DNA from 3 places in the Phyllobacterium ifriqiyense genome. Region 3 is predicted to be linked to each of the others. Evidence: predicted binding sites of a transcription regulator. Region 3 holds the regulator's gene; each other region holds the start of a gene.
The links. The regulator LexA, encoded in region 3, represses DNA repair genes until DNA is damaged. The targets are predictions, from matches to a motif close to TGTTCNNNNTGTGTTCNG.
Positions count from the first base shown of each region.

Region 1: the regulator LexA is predicted to act here: its motif matches at 1,794-1,811, upstream of QFZ34_RS05760 (ImuA family protein).
Region 2: the regulator LexA is predicted to act here: its motif matches at 2,209-2,226, upstream of uvrA (excinuclease ABC subunit UvrA).

Region 1 covers NZ_JAUSZT010000002.1:866,734-870,973, forward strand. Annotated here, with positions in the region: gene QFZ34_RS05735 (hypothetical protein) at 1-31, opposite strand, end outside; gene QFZ34_RS05740 (hypothetical protein) at 28-381, opposite strand; gene QFZ34_RS05745 (hypothetical protein) at 404-823, opposite strand; partial or broken gene QFZ34_RS05755 (SOS response-associated peptidase) at 835-1,511, opposite strand; gene QFZ34_RS05760 (ImuA family protein) at 1,853-2,614, shown strand; gene QFZ34_RS05765 (DUF6504 family protein) at 2,529-4,052, shown strand; gene QFZ34_RS05770 (error-prone DNA polymerase) at 4,049-4,240, shown strand, end outside.
Region 2 covers NZ_JAUSZT010000003.1:2,594,785-2,599,024, forward strand. Annotated here, with positions in the region: gene uvrA (excinuclease ABC subunit UvrA) at 1-2,054, opposite strand, end outside; gene QFZ34_RS20350 (single-stranded DNA-binding protein) at 2,481-3,002, shown strand; gene QFZ34_RS20355 (TetR/AcrR family transcriptional regulator) at 3,107-3,727, opposite strand; gene QFZ34_RS20360 (NAD(P)H-dependent oxidoreductase) at 3,808-4,240, shown strand, end outside.
Region 3 covers NZ_JAUSZT010000003.1:2,743,237-2,747,476, reverse strand. Annotated here, with positions in the region: gene QFZ34_RS21095 (ComEC/Rec2 family competence protein) at 1-1,520, shown strand, start outside; gene lexA (transcriptional repressor LexA) at 1,628-2,344, opposite strand; gene QFZ34_RS21085 (substrate-binding domain-containing protein) at 2,497-3,519, opposite strand; gene QFZ34_RS21080 (ABC transporter substrate-binding protein) at 3,804-4,240, shown strand, end outside.

The DNA.
Region 1 (4,240 bases), on a different contig from region 3:
GACCTTCCAACCTTGGAGCGATGATGATCATGTGCCATCGCCCTCAAATGCTGTCTCGTTGTAAACGGGATCGTTTGCAGCCGCATTGGTATAGAGAACGTGCAGCTCACCCTCGGTTTCGTCTGGCACACCCGTGAAAATGTAAATCTCGCCAAGTTCGGGATGATTGGCCCGGACAGCCTCAAAAGGAAACTCGGTCGAATCGGCAGACTCGGCGATGGTGATATTCTCTACAATTTCCTCGCCGTGAGATTCGACATTGAACGAACCGGGCAGTTCCTCAACGTCAGTCATATTCGCTTCGACTTCTCCCATGTAATCTTCATCGAAATAGCTCTCGATGCTGTAGGTTTTCCCGCGAAATCTGACTTTCCAAGGCATGGTACTTCTCCTTTTGCTCAGGTCATCGCAGAATGTGCGAAATGACAATGTCTGCAAATATGAAGGTGACGACGATTGATGCTATTTGAATCCCGCCAATCGTTCCATGCACCTGAGTACTGGCAATTGATCCTGCCGACTGATTGGGAAGCAACCCGGGCGGAACACAATGCTTATGTGACTCGACGCTCCTGACTAGCTTGTCATAGTTCCTGTTGACATACAGCAAAAAGAAGGTCGCTGTGGCGAGGAATATGAGAATTAGATTCAGAACAAAAGATGGGCTTGTATACTCGATCAGCCATCCCTTGAGCGTTGCGGGTAGCGGATCACCGATTGATAGTGCAGCGCGAACAGCGATAAGAACGAGCAAAAGTACCAACTCGACGATGAAGCCGATCTGGAGTTTACGTTTTGCGTCACGTTCGAAATATCCGGTCATCTAGAAATCTCTCAGAGCAAAAGCGGCTCTTCTTCGATCTTCTTTGGCGGCGCTAGAACAATCAAATCGCTGTCAGGCAGAGGGCGCTGCAGTTGCAGTGCTTCGCGGGGTGACCCGTTGAGCCAGATGTCGAATTCTTCTCTTGTGCGAAGGATGACCGGCATCGCCTTCTCGTGAATCGGTTTGACAACAGCATTGGCATTGGTCGTTAAAAACCCGAACACCTCAACATCAATCTGCCCCTCTTTGGCTTTCCTGATACCGCGCCAAGGCGTCCAGAGACCGGCAAAGCAAAACATGGCTGATCTTCGTTCAAAGCAAACCAATGCAGGGGTTTGCGCTTGGTGACTGGATCTGGCTTCGGTCCGTACTCTGAAAAACTGGCCGCCGGCACAAGGCATCGAAACTCTTTCCCAAGCCATTTTTTCCAGTGGTAAAAATGGAGGTTGCGAATGTTTGTGGTGCTGTAGTTCACGCCTGTGCTGGTGACAGCCTTGTCGGGCGAAGGCATTCCCCAGCGCAACATGGCTAGTTCCCGTTCCCCGTGGGCATCGTTCCTGACGATAGGAGCGGGATAGTCCGGAAAAATTTCCAGATCGAACTCGGTCATATTCGTCAGATTGCTGCGCGTCTTGAACAGGTCGGCGACTTCCTGGTAGCTGCTTTTGTGCCTGTAGAGGTTGCACATCAATCATCCCCCTGAGCTGCCTTTGCCGGTCGCGCATGCCTTGTGACTGGCCCCGTGACCAATATTCTATAGGGAGGTCCTTCCCGCCACCTTTTTCTTCCAGGCAGTCGGTCCATCGCCTTCCCGCAAGTTGGGCAGCTTTACGATTTCCTATATCAAATCGTTCAATTGCAGCGACAGCGCCGCCATTTACTTAAAAATTTAAACCTGTTTTGAATCCGTGGCTTATCCTGCAGGCTGGCATAAACCTCGCAAATTCAGTTGACTCCACACTACGAAAGTAAGAACAAAAAGGGAACAATAAAATCCGTGTGCGCATTACAGCGCCAAAAGGATCGTGAATGAAAGACGCTCTAACCACACCTGTCCTTGCCCAACTTCGTGACCGTATTGAACGGCTGCATGGAGGAAGGGCGCGTGCAGCGGAGGTTCTTCCCTTTGGCGTCAAATCGATAGACCGCGTTTTGCCAGGTGGAGGGCTTGCACTTGGCAGCCTGCATGAAGTGGCCGGCGGCGGCAATGGCGCGGTCCATGGTGCGGCTGCAGCCCTGTTTGCAGCAGGCATTGCCGCCAGAACCAAAGGCAAGGTGCTTTGGTGCATTACCCGGCAGGATTTGTTTGCTCCGGCGATTGCTCAAGTGGGGCTTGGAAGCAACCGCGTGATCTATGTGGAGGCGGGCGACGAAAAGGCCGTGCTTTCCTGTTTTGAAGAAGGTCTTCGCCATGGTGGTCTCGGCGCTGTCGTGGCCGAGGTGGCGCGGCTATCAATGACCTCATCGCGGCGCTTGCAGCTCGCAGCAGAGGGATCCGGCACGATCGGTATTGCAGTGCGGCGTTGGCGGCGACAGGCAGAAGCCGCTGATTTCGGCCAGCCGACAGCATCCGTCACCAGATGGCGGGTAACCGCGCTTGCCTCATCGCCTTTGCCGGTGCCCGGCGTCGGCCGTGCACGCTGGCAGCTGGAACTGATCCGTTGCCGTGCCGGAGAATCTGCCGATTTTGAAGTGGAGGCCTGCGATGACAAGGGTCGTCTCGCTCTTCCTTCCGACGTGGTCTACGGATCGCCTCAGAAGGAAATTGGGCGACGCCGCGCCTCCGCCTGAGGTTCCGCTCGTCCTTATTGGCCGTGATGCCCGCCGCCGTGTGGTGAGTGCCGTCAACGGGGCAGCGCTAGGCACCGGATTGCGCGTCGGCATGGCGGCGACCAAGGCGCAAGCCTTGGTCAGCGGGCTGGTGACCATGGACGCGGATCTCAAAGCCGATGCCGAAGCGCTGGAACGGTTGGCGTTATGGGCCATGCAGCGCTATGCGCCCATCGTTGCTGCCGATCATCCAGATGGCATTGTTCTTGATACGACAGGTGCCGATCATCTGCTTGGCGGGGAAGAAGCTATGCTCAGTCAAATCGTGCAGCGGTTCGGGGCCTCGGGCATTTATGCCTGCGCGGCCATCGCCGATACATGGGGTGCGGCCCACGCGCTGGCGCGAACGAGTGCCGCACCCATATCGATAGTGCCATCGGGCTCCAGCGCCGCGGCTCTTGAACAATTGCCAATCACTGCACTGCGACTATCTGCCGATACTGCCGAGAGCCTGCGCATCCTCGGCTTCACCACAATAGGACAGCTTGATATGACGCCGCGCGCACCTCTGACCTTGCGCTTTGGGCCCGAGCTCGGACGACGCCTTGATCAGGCTTATGGACGGATTGCCGAACCGATTGACCCCGTCCGCACGTCTGACCTGATCGAGGTGCGCCGTGCCTTTGCCGAGCCCATCGGCGCTAGCGAAACCATCGCCCGCTACATTGGTAAACTGGTTGAACAATTATGTGCCTTGCTGGAAACAAAAGGTCTTGGAGTCAGACGGCTGGATCTGTTGTTGCACAGGGTCGACAACCGCATTGAAGCTGTCCGGGTCGGCACCGCACTTGCCGTGCGCGATGTGAGGCGGCTGACACGGCTTCTTTGCGACAAGATCGGCACGATTGATCCGGGCTTCGGGATCGAACTCATGACCCTTGTTGCAACAATTGCCGAGCCTCTTGGCATGAAGCAGACAATTTCATCATTGATCGAAGAACCGGAGGCGGATGTCTCGGCACTGATTGATACATTGACGAACCGTGTCGGGGAAACCCGGATTTACCGCGTTGCATCGGTGGCCAGCGATGTTCCCGAGCGATCGGTCAAACGGGTTCCGGCACTTTCACCCGATATTGCAGAAACCTGGCCATTTGATTGGCCGCGGCCGACGCGTCTGCTGAAATTTCCCGAACGGATCGAGACCGTGGCATTGCTGCCGGACCATCCCCCCGCATCCTTCACCTGGCGGGGCATTCGGCACCGCATCAAGCGGGCCGACGGTCCTGAACGCGTATTTGGTGAATGGTGGCACCGTGATGCCGAGATGTCTGCTGTCAGAGATTATTTCATTGTCGAAGACGAGGCGGGAGAACGGTTCTGGGTCTACCGGGCAGGAGACGGCGAGGACGCTGACACCGGATCACACCATTGGTTCATGCATGGACTATTCGGATGAACAATAATCGCTACGTGGAACTGCAGGTCACCTCGCATTTTTCCTTTTTGCGCGGAGCCAGTTCCTGCGAGGAACTCTTCACCCAGGCCGCAGCCCTGGGGATCGAGGCACTTGCCATAGCCGATCGCAACAGTGTTGCCGGGATTGTCAGAGCCCATCAGGCCGCCAGGGACACGGGTGTCAAACTG
Region 2 (4,240 bases), 150 kb from region 3:
CCCATGATCCGGCGTGAGGCGGCCTTGAATAATGTCTCGATAAGGAAGGTGGATTTTCCGCCACCCGACACGCCGGTTACAGCGGTGAAGGTGCCAAGCGGAATTTCTGCCGAGACATTTTTCAGATTATTGCCACGCGCGCCGACAACTTTAATCCGTTTCTTATTGACCTTGCGGCGTTCTGCCGGCACGGCCACCTCGATTTCGCCTGACAAATATTTGCCGGTCAAGGATTTCGGGCTGGCCATAATGTCCGCTGGACTGCCTTCGGCGATTATCTGACCACCGTGAATACCGGCGGCCGGACCGATATCGACGACATAATCCGCGGTCAAAATCGCATCCTCGTCGTGCTCGACAACGATAACCGTATTTCCGAGATCCCGCAGATGACGCAAAGTCTTCAGCAACTGCTCATTGTCGCGTTGATGCAGGCCAATGGATGGCTCGTCCAGAACATAGAGAACACCAGTCAGACCGGAACCGATCTGCGATGCAAGGCGGATACGCTGGCTTTCACCACCGGAAAGAGTGCCCGAATTGCGTGAAAGCGCCAGGTAGTCCAGGCCGACATCATTCAGGAAGCGCAGACGCTCGCGAATTTCCTTAAGAATGCGCGCAGCGATTTCTGTCTGTTTCTCATTGAAGCTTTTATCAATATCGCTGAACCAGGCATCCGCATGACGAATGGATTTTTCAGTAATCTGGCCGATATGCAGACCGCCAATTTTTACCGCAAGAGCCTCGGGTTTCAGGCGGTAACCCTTGCAAGCGGGGCAAGGCGTGCCAGACATGAAACGCTCGATCTCTTCGCGCGACCATGCTGAATCCGTCTCTTTCCAGCGGCGTTCCAAATTGGGAATGACACCCTCGAAAGATTTTGTTGTGCGATATGATCGCAAACCATCATCATAGGAGAATGCAATTTCACGGCTGCCAGTGCCGTAAAGTATGGCTTCGCGCGCCTCTTCATTCAAATCACGCCAGCGATCTGCGAGCTTGAAACCGTAGGCTTCGCCCAGCGCCTGCAATGTTTGGCTGTAATAAGGAGAACTCGATTTTGCCCAAGGCGCAATTGCACCATTCTTGAGCGTCAGAGCCTCATCAGGAATGATCATCGTCGGATCAATCGCTTTTTGAGTACCCAGGCCATCGCAGGTCGGGCAAGCACCGAAGGGATTATTGAACGAGAAAAGGCGCGGTTCAATCTCCGAAATGGTGAAGCCTGAAACAGGACAGGCGAATTTTTCCGAAAACATGATGCGTTCATGTGTTTCGTTCTTGGATTTATTGGCTGATTCACTCGAGGTTTCATCAGCAGGCAGCGGCTTATCCGCAAATTCTGCGACAGCGATACCATCTGCAAGCTTCAGGCAGGTCTCGAGGCTATCGGCAAGACGTGCGGAAATATCAGGTCGGACGACGATGCGGTCAACCACAACGTCGATATCATGCTTGTACTTCTTATCGAGTGCCGGAACATCGGCAATTTCATAAAAAATACCATCGACCTTCACGCGCTGAAAACCGCGTTTCTGCAGATCCGCAAGCTCCTTGCGATACTCCCCCTTACGCCCGCGTACTATGGGCGCAAGGATGAATAGACGGGCGCCTTCCTCGAGAGCCATGACACGATCCACCATTTGGCTGACGGTCTGGCTTTCGATAGGCAAGCCTGTTGCCGGTGAATAAGGGACACCAACACGCGCATAAAGCAGGCGCAAATAGTCGTAAATCTCAGTGACTGTACCCACAGTTGAGCGGGGGTTGCGGCTGGTTGTCTTTTGCTCAATCGAAATTGCCGGAGAAAGACCGTCAATTTGATCCACGTCCGGCTTCTGCATCATCTCCAGAAACTGCCGGGCATAGGCCGACAGGCTTTCGACATAGCGTCTTTGGCCTTCTGCGTAGATCGTATCGAAGGCGAGCGAAGACTTGCCCGAACCCGAAAGGCCGGTCATGACAATCAGCTTGTCGCGCGGCAGATCAAGATCGATATTTTTCAAATTATGTTCGCGCGCGCCGCGAATGGAAATGTACTTCTGATCGCTCATGTCGGTTCGCCTTTAAGAGGGCATGCTGTTATGGGGAATTGTTCTTTAAGAGAACAGTTCCCTTTATCTAGTGCTTCATGGATAATTTACGAGGCCGGACTTTATCAACCATCCTGAATCACCATAGCCATGTTGACATTATTAGAGCAAGTGTTAGAACAAAGAAAGAACAAATAATATTGACAGCGGCCTTCGCCATATCCGGATGTATACGGCTGCGAATTGATTGTAAAAGGACGCTTTGAGCTGAGATAGTCGGCTGTATGATCGAAAAATGTCTCCTGACAAATCTGGCAGGAGAGTGATCGCAGCAGACGATGCCGATATGAGGTGTATATTGTGGATAGTGGCAATCAATTGCCCGCCACGTCCATGGCTTCTGTATGATAGGCAAAATTTAAAATTGGAATTTGTGGAGTTTTGAACATGGCAGGCAGTGTCAACAAGGTCATTTTGGTAGGAAATCTTGGCGCTGATCCAGAAGTCCGGCGGCTCGGTTCAGGTGATCCCGTCGTGAATCTACGCATTGCGACCTCGGAAAGCTGGCGCGACAAGAATAGCGGCGAACGCAAGGAAAAGACCGAGTGGCATAGCGTCGTGATTTTCAATGACAATCTCGCAAAAGTTGCCGAGCAGTACCTTAAGAAGGGTATGAAGGTTTATCTGGAAGGCGCGCTTCAGACCCGTAAATGGCAGGACCAGACGGGCAATGATCGTTATTCCACCGAAGTCGTACTGCAAAAATTCCGGGGTGAACTACAGATGCTGGATTCACGCGGAGAAGGTGCGGGAGCTGGCGGCGGTCGGTCCTTCGAGAGCAATTCCGGGCGCGGACAAATGAGCGACGATCGTGGCGGCTCCGACTTTGGCCGGTCCAATGCAGGCGGATCCTCAAGCTCGAGCGGCGGTAATTTCTCACGCGATCTCGATGATGAAATCCCGTTCTGAGTTGAGTTCAAAAGACCGGACTTGATCGTATTCTCATTATTATGCAGGCATCGGGTAGTCCAAGACTGCCCGATGTTTGTTTTTAGATGAGAAAACAACTGCTCCTAGTTTCCGGAGCGCTTCACCATTGAAATAATGATTTCATAGAGCTCATCTTTTGCCTGAGCAGGAGCGATATCCTCGTTTACTGCAGCATTTGACAAGCCTTCTGCAGCTCCGAGCATTCCCCACAGCCCAGCCGATGAAACACCTTCTGCGCCGGTAAACGCATTTAACAGATGCCTGCACTTTTCTATGAACACGGCCTCGAAGTCGTGCTTTATCTTATCAAGTTCCGGCGAGCCTTTTAATGCGGCAGTGATACCGGGAATTTCGCGTCCCTGTGTAAGAACGCAATCAACATAAGACGAGGCGATCACTTTGGCGACGTCGGTAAGATTGGGTGCGGCACGCTCAAGCGCCGCATCCATTATAACGGTCTGACGCGCATCGAACTCTTTGAAAAGGGCCGCGAGAAGTCCTGGCCTTGTGCCGAAATGGTCATAGACAACGGGCTTTGTAACACCTGACAACTCAGCCAGGCGACCAAGCGTCAAAGCTTCCGTACCTTCGTCACGAATTAATTTCCATGAAACATCCAGTAATTGCCGCTGGCGCGCCTCGCGGGAAAGACGCTGGCGGGGAGATGTTTGAGATGAGGAGTTTTTTGAAACTGAGCTTGACATCACTATATACCAAAAGTAACTTACTAAAAGTATATAAGGTTTCGGCCGGTTCCACAATCTCTAATCATGGAGTAATCGACATGCATGCGCTTATTGTTACATCGCATCCAGAATCCAAATCACTGACCAACAGCATTGCGTTAAAGATTGGCGAAGGCCTGTCGCAGAGCGGCTCCCATACATTTGAGATCGCAGACCTTGCTGCAGAGGGTTTTGATCCGCGATTTAGCCAGGCAGATATCGCTTCCCACAAACGACGTGCCAAGACGCCGCCGGATGTAGCGGCCGAGCAAGCGCGGATAGACCGGGCAGACAGTTTGGTACTCGTATTTCCGGTCTATTGGTGGTCAATGCCGGGCTTGCTCAAGGGCTGGATCGATCGTGTTTTCTCGAATGGTTGGGCATATGACGACAATTTCGAAGGGAAGCTGTCGAAAAAGCTTGGCCATCTTCAAATCCATCTCGTCGGCATAGGTGGCGCAGACGCGAGGACTTATGAGAAACATGGCTATG
Region 3 (4,240 bases):
AGGAGACCAACAATGCCATGCGCCGCAGCGGCTTGTCACATATTTTGTCCATATCCGGCTTCCATATGGCATTGGTGGCTGCAATCAGCATAGGTTCGCTGCGCGCTGTATTCGCATTCTTTCCAAGTGCATCGGCCCGCTATCCCGTCAAGAAACTCGCGGCTGTCATCGCCCTGTTTGACTCGGCATTCTATCTTCTGCTTTCAGGCGCCGATGTTGCCGCACAACGCAGCTTTGTGATGCTGGCAGTTATGTTGCTTGCAATGACCGTGGATCGCGCGGCGATATCGATGCGTAATCTCGCAATTGCCGCCTCAATTACAATCGCGGTTTCACCACATGAAATTCTCGGACCAAGTTTCCAGATGTCCTATTCAGCAACTGCTGCCCTTATAGCTTTCTATAGCTGGTGGTCACGCTACCATTTGAGGCGAGGCCTACGAAAACAGACAAGTGCCAAGGCCGGCATATGGCTGTTTCCATCGAAAGCAACGGCCTATATTGGCGGCATTGCCATGACCTCGCTGGTCGCTGGCGGAGCCAGCTCGATCTTTGCTGCCTATCATTTCAATAATACCGCTCCTTTTGGCCTTGTCGGGAATGCCTTGGCGCTGCCAATTGTCTCAATTCTCGTGATGCCCTTCGCAGTGCTTGGCCTGCTCGCCATGCCTTTTGACCTCGATTGGCTTCCGTTTAAAATCATGGGATGGGGCATCGAGATTGTTATCGCCATAGCAAAAGCCGTGGCGTCGCATTCACCAAGTGGAAATCTTGGGCTGATGTCCGAAACTTCGCTTATTCTTATGGCGATAGGGCTTTTGCTTCTTCTATTTCTTTCAACGTGGTTGCGCCTGCTTGCCTTGCCATTGGTAGCATTGGCAATTGGTTTGACGGGACGGGCATCCTATCCTGCGATTGTGGTCTCAGAAGACGGAAAACTGGTCGCGTTAAGAACGGACGACGACCATCTGGCGATCAATAAACAAGCGGGCAGCGCCTTCAGCCTCGATAATTGGCAGTTGGGGTATAGGGCCGGGCAGATCATTAAGCCGGCAATGAAAGGCGATGTTGCAAGCGGCGCTCAATTCGAATGTGCCGATAAGCTTTGCACTGCCCGGGAGCCAGGAGGATTAATCGTTGCCTATACCGATGATGCAACAAGAACGGCAGATGCATGCCTAGAAGGGGATATCATCATTTTGGCTTTTGCCGCGAAGGCTCCAAATTGTCCAAATGCTGGAAAATTGTTACTTTCATCGCAAATGCTGGCGCTCAAAGGCGCTGCGGAGATCAGGTTTGATGCTCCACAATCTGACTCTGTCAAAGCCGATTCCACACCAGTTGGCACCGATTTGGCAAAACAAGAGCTTTCTCAACGCCTGAATTCGGTTGATATAAAGTATGCGATTGGCACGCCCAATCGCCCTTGGAATAATTACCGCATCTATTCCCGCGCCGCGCGCAATCTTGAAGAGCGGCAACTATCCAAGAAACCACCGGATACAAGCAATAAAATGTAGTTCGGCGTTTATGGTAGTCCCAAACATTTTTCGCTAGCTGCTATTCTGTGGCTGTTCGAATGGAGCCTACGAACAAAAGCACACCGTCCAGCGAAGTATAAACGCCATCAATATCTGCGTATCAGACCGACCAGCTTGCCCTGTACCTGAACGCGGTCCGGTCCAAAGATGCGGGTTTCATAGGCGGGGTTTGCTGCTTCGAGAGCAATGGATGCACCTTTTCGGCGAAAACGCTTCAAGGTTGCTTCTTCATCATCCACGAGTGCCACAACGATTTCACCGGGGCTCGCGGTATCTCCGCGCTTGATAACAACAGTGTCGCCATCAAAAATACCCGCTTCGATCATGGAGTCACCTTTGACCTCAAGCGCATAATGCTCACCGCTGCCGATCATATCGGGCGGGAGATTGAGCATGTGAGTCTGGTTTTGAATTGCAGCGATCGGCACACCGGCAGCGATACGTCCCATAACAGGAATGCTGATCATGTTGGCAGCAACAATATCGGCAGTGCTTGCTTGCGGGCGAGGCGGCGCAACATTTCGTCCCAAACTGCCTTCAATAACGCTCGGAGAAAATTTGCGTTGCGCGTTCAGACCCGGCGCAATCGAGTCGGGCAGGCGAAGCACTTCCAGCGCCCGTGCCCTATTTGCTAGCCGACGAATAAATCCTCGCTCCTCCAGTGCGGTAATCAGGCGATGAATGCCGGATTTGGATGCGAGATCAAGTGCATCCTTCATTTCATCAAAAGAAGGGGGAATGCCCGTTTCCTTCAACCGTTCATGTATGAAGAGCAGAAGTTCATGTTGTTTGCGCGTCAGCATAGGGGCGATCCTTAAGTGTGGAATCGGAAAAACAAAACCAGAACAAACACTATATGTTCCAGTTGTGTTCCACAAGGATTAATATCTGGTATAAACCAGCCCTATATGCCCAATTACTCTGAAAATCAGATGGAATGACGCAAAATATGGGCCTATCCGCTTATCGGAGGACCGCTCGACTGGCGCACTGTGAGTTCTACGGGCCATAATTCATGAATATTGTCCACGGGTTCGCCATCAAGGACGCGCACGAGCATTTCAGCGATTCTCGTGGCGGCGGAGCGCATTGATGATCGCGTGGTGGTCATGGATGGAACCATGTTGCTGGCATTGAGATATGGAAAGACATCGTCATGGGTGATGAGCGATACTTGTTTGCCCAACTGATAACCCTTGTTGCGAACTGCACGTGACACACCCAAAGCGGTCATCATTGATCCTGCAATGATTGCTGTCGGTTGCGGAGTGCATGAAAGCAGCCGTTGCGTTTCACGAAAGCCGATTTCATCAGAGAAGTAGTCGTGTACGATGAAGCGCGGGTCGATTTCGACGCCGCGTTCGCTTAGCGCTTGGCGATATCCAAGCTCGCGATGCTCAGAGAACGTAAACCCTCTTAACCCGTCAATCATGGCTATATGCCGATGTCCAAGGTCGAGGAGGTGGCTTGCGGCCTGATAGAATGCGCCCTGATTGTCGATATCCAGCCAGGCATGGGGCCTGTCTATGTTCGTACGGCCATGCAGAACAAAGGGAAAGTTTGCATCGATCAGCATGGATACGCGCTCATCGACCAAAACAGGCCCGGAGACGATGATCGCATCAACCCGTTTGCTCGAAATCAGGCGCTTATAAACCGAAATCTCGTCATTATCGACAATGGGACTGAGCAGAAAATCAATCTCGTCCCGGGAAAGGCGCTCCGCCAAACCGGCAAGAAATTCCGCGGTATGAGGCCCAAATCGCTGGCTGGAATCTGCGGGGATAACCAGACCGATAGCACCGACACGGCCCATGGCTAGACGTCGGGCATTTGCATTTGCGCTATAGCCAAATTTCAATGCCGCTTTATTGACGCGCTCGCGCGTAGCCTCATTCACTTCCGGATAACCGTTCAGCGCGCGGCTAACGGTCGTCTGGGAGAGGTTGAGCTTTTCAGCGAGTTCTTTCAGCTTCATGCCGGACGGTCCAAAACTGTATTCCTATCTGCGTCGTTAGATGTCTTTGCCTTCGTAATATAATCATACTTCAAAGCGCTTTAAATGATCTGCACAATTTTATTTGCCTGATTAATGGCGTTCATAAACTATTTATTGACATTCGTTTTGCGTTTTGACACCTTTTATCCAAAGCGCTTTGGATAGGTTAATTTCACTATCTGATGTGCTTGAGGAGGATCGTCAATTGGGGATTGAGTGCCGTCCGGCATGGGTTGATCCATTAAATATTTCTGGGAGGATTTATGAAAAAGAGTTCAGTTTTGGCGGGCATCCTGCTTACAGCGCTGTTGTCTTCAGGTGCCTATGCAGCCAATCTTTCTATTGTTTACAGCTCGACCGGCAATGAAAATGCCGAGTTGCGCAAGCAGCTTGACCGCTTTGAAAAAGAAACGGGCAACAAGGTTTCCATTGTGGCGATGCCATCAAGCAGTTCTGACAATTTCGGTCAGTATCGCCTTTGGCTTGCAGCCGGAAACTCGGATATCGATGTCTATAAGACCGATGTGGTTTGGGCGCCTCAGCTATCAGAGCAATTTCTCGATTTGACCGAAGCGGCAAAAGGCGTGGTCGACCAGCATTTCCCGTCGATCATTGAAAGCCAGACAGTGGACGGCAAATTGGTTGCCCTGCCATTATACACAGATGCGCCAGCACTTTATTATCGCAAGGATCTGCTCGA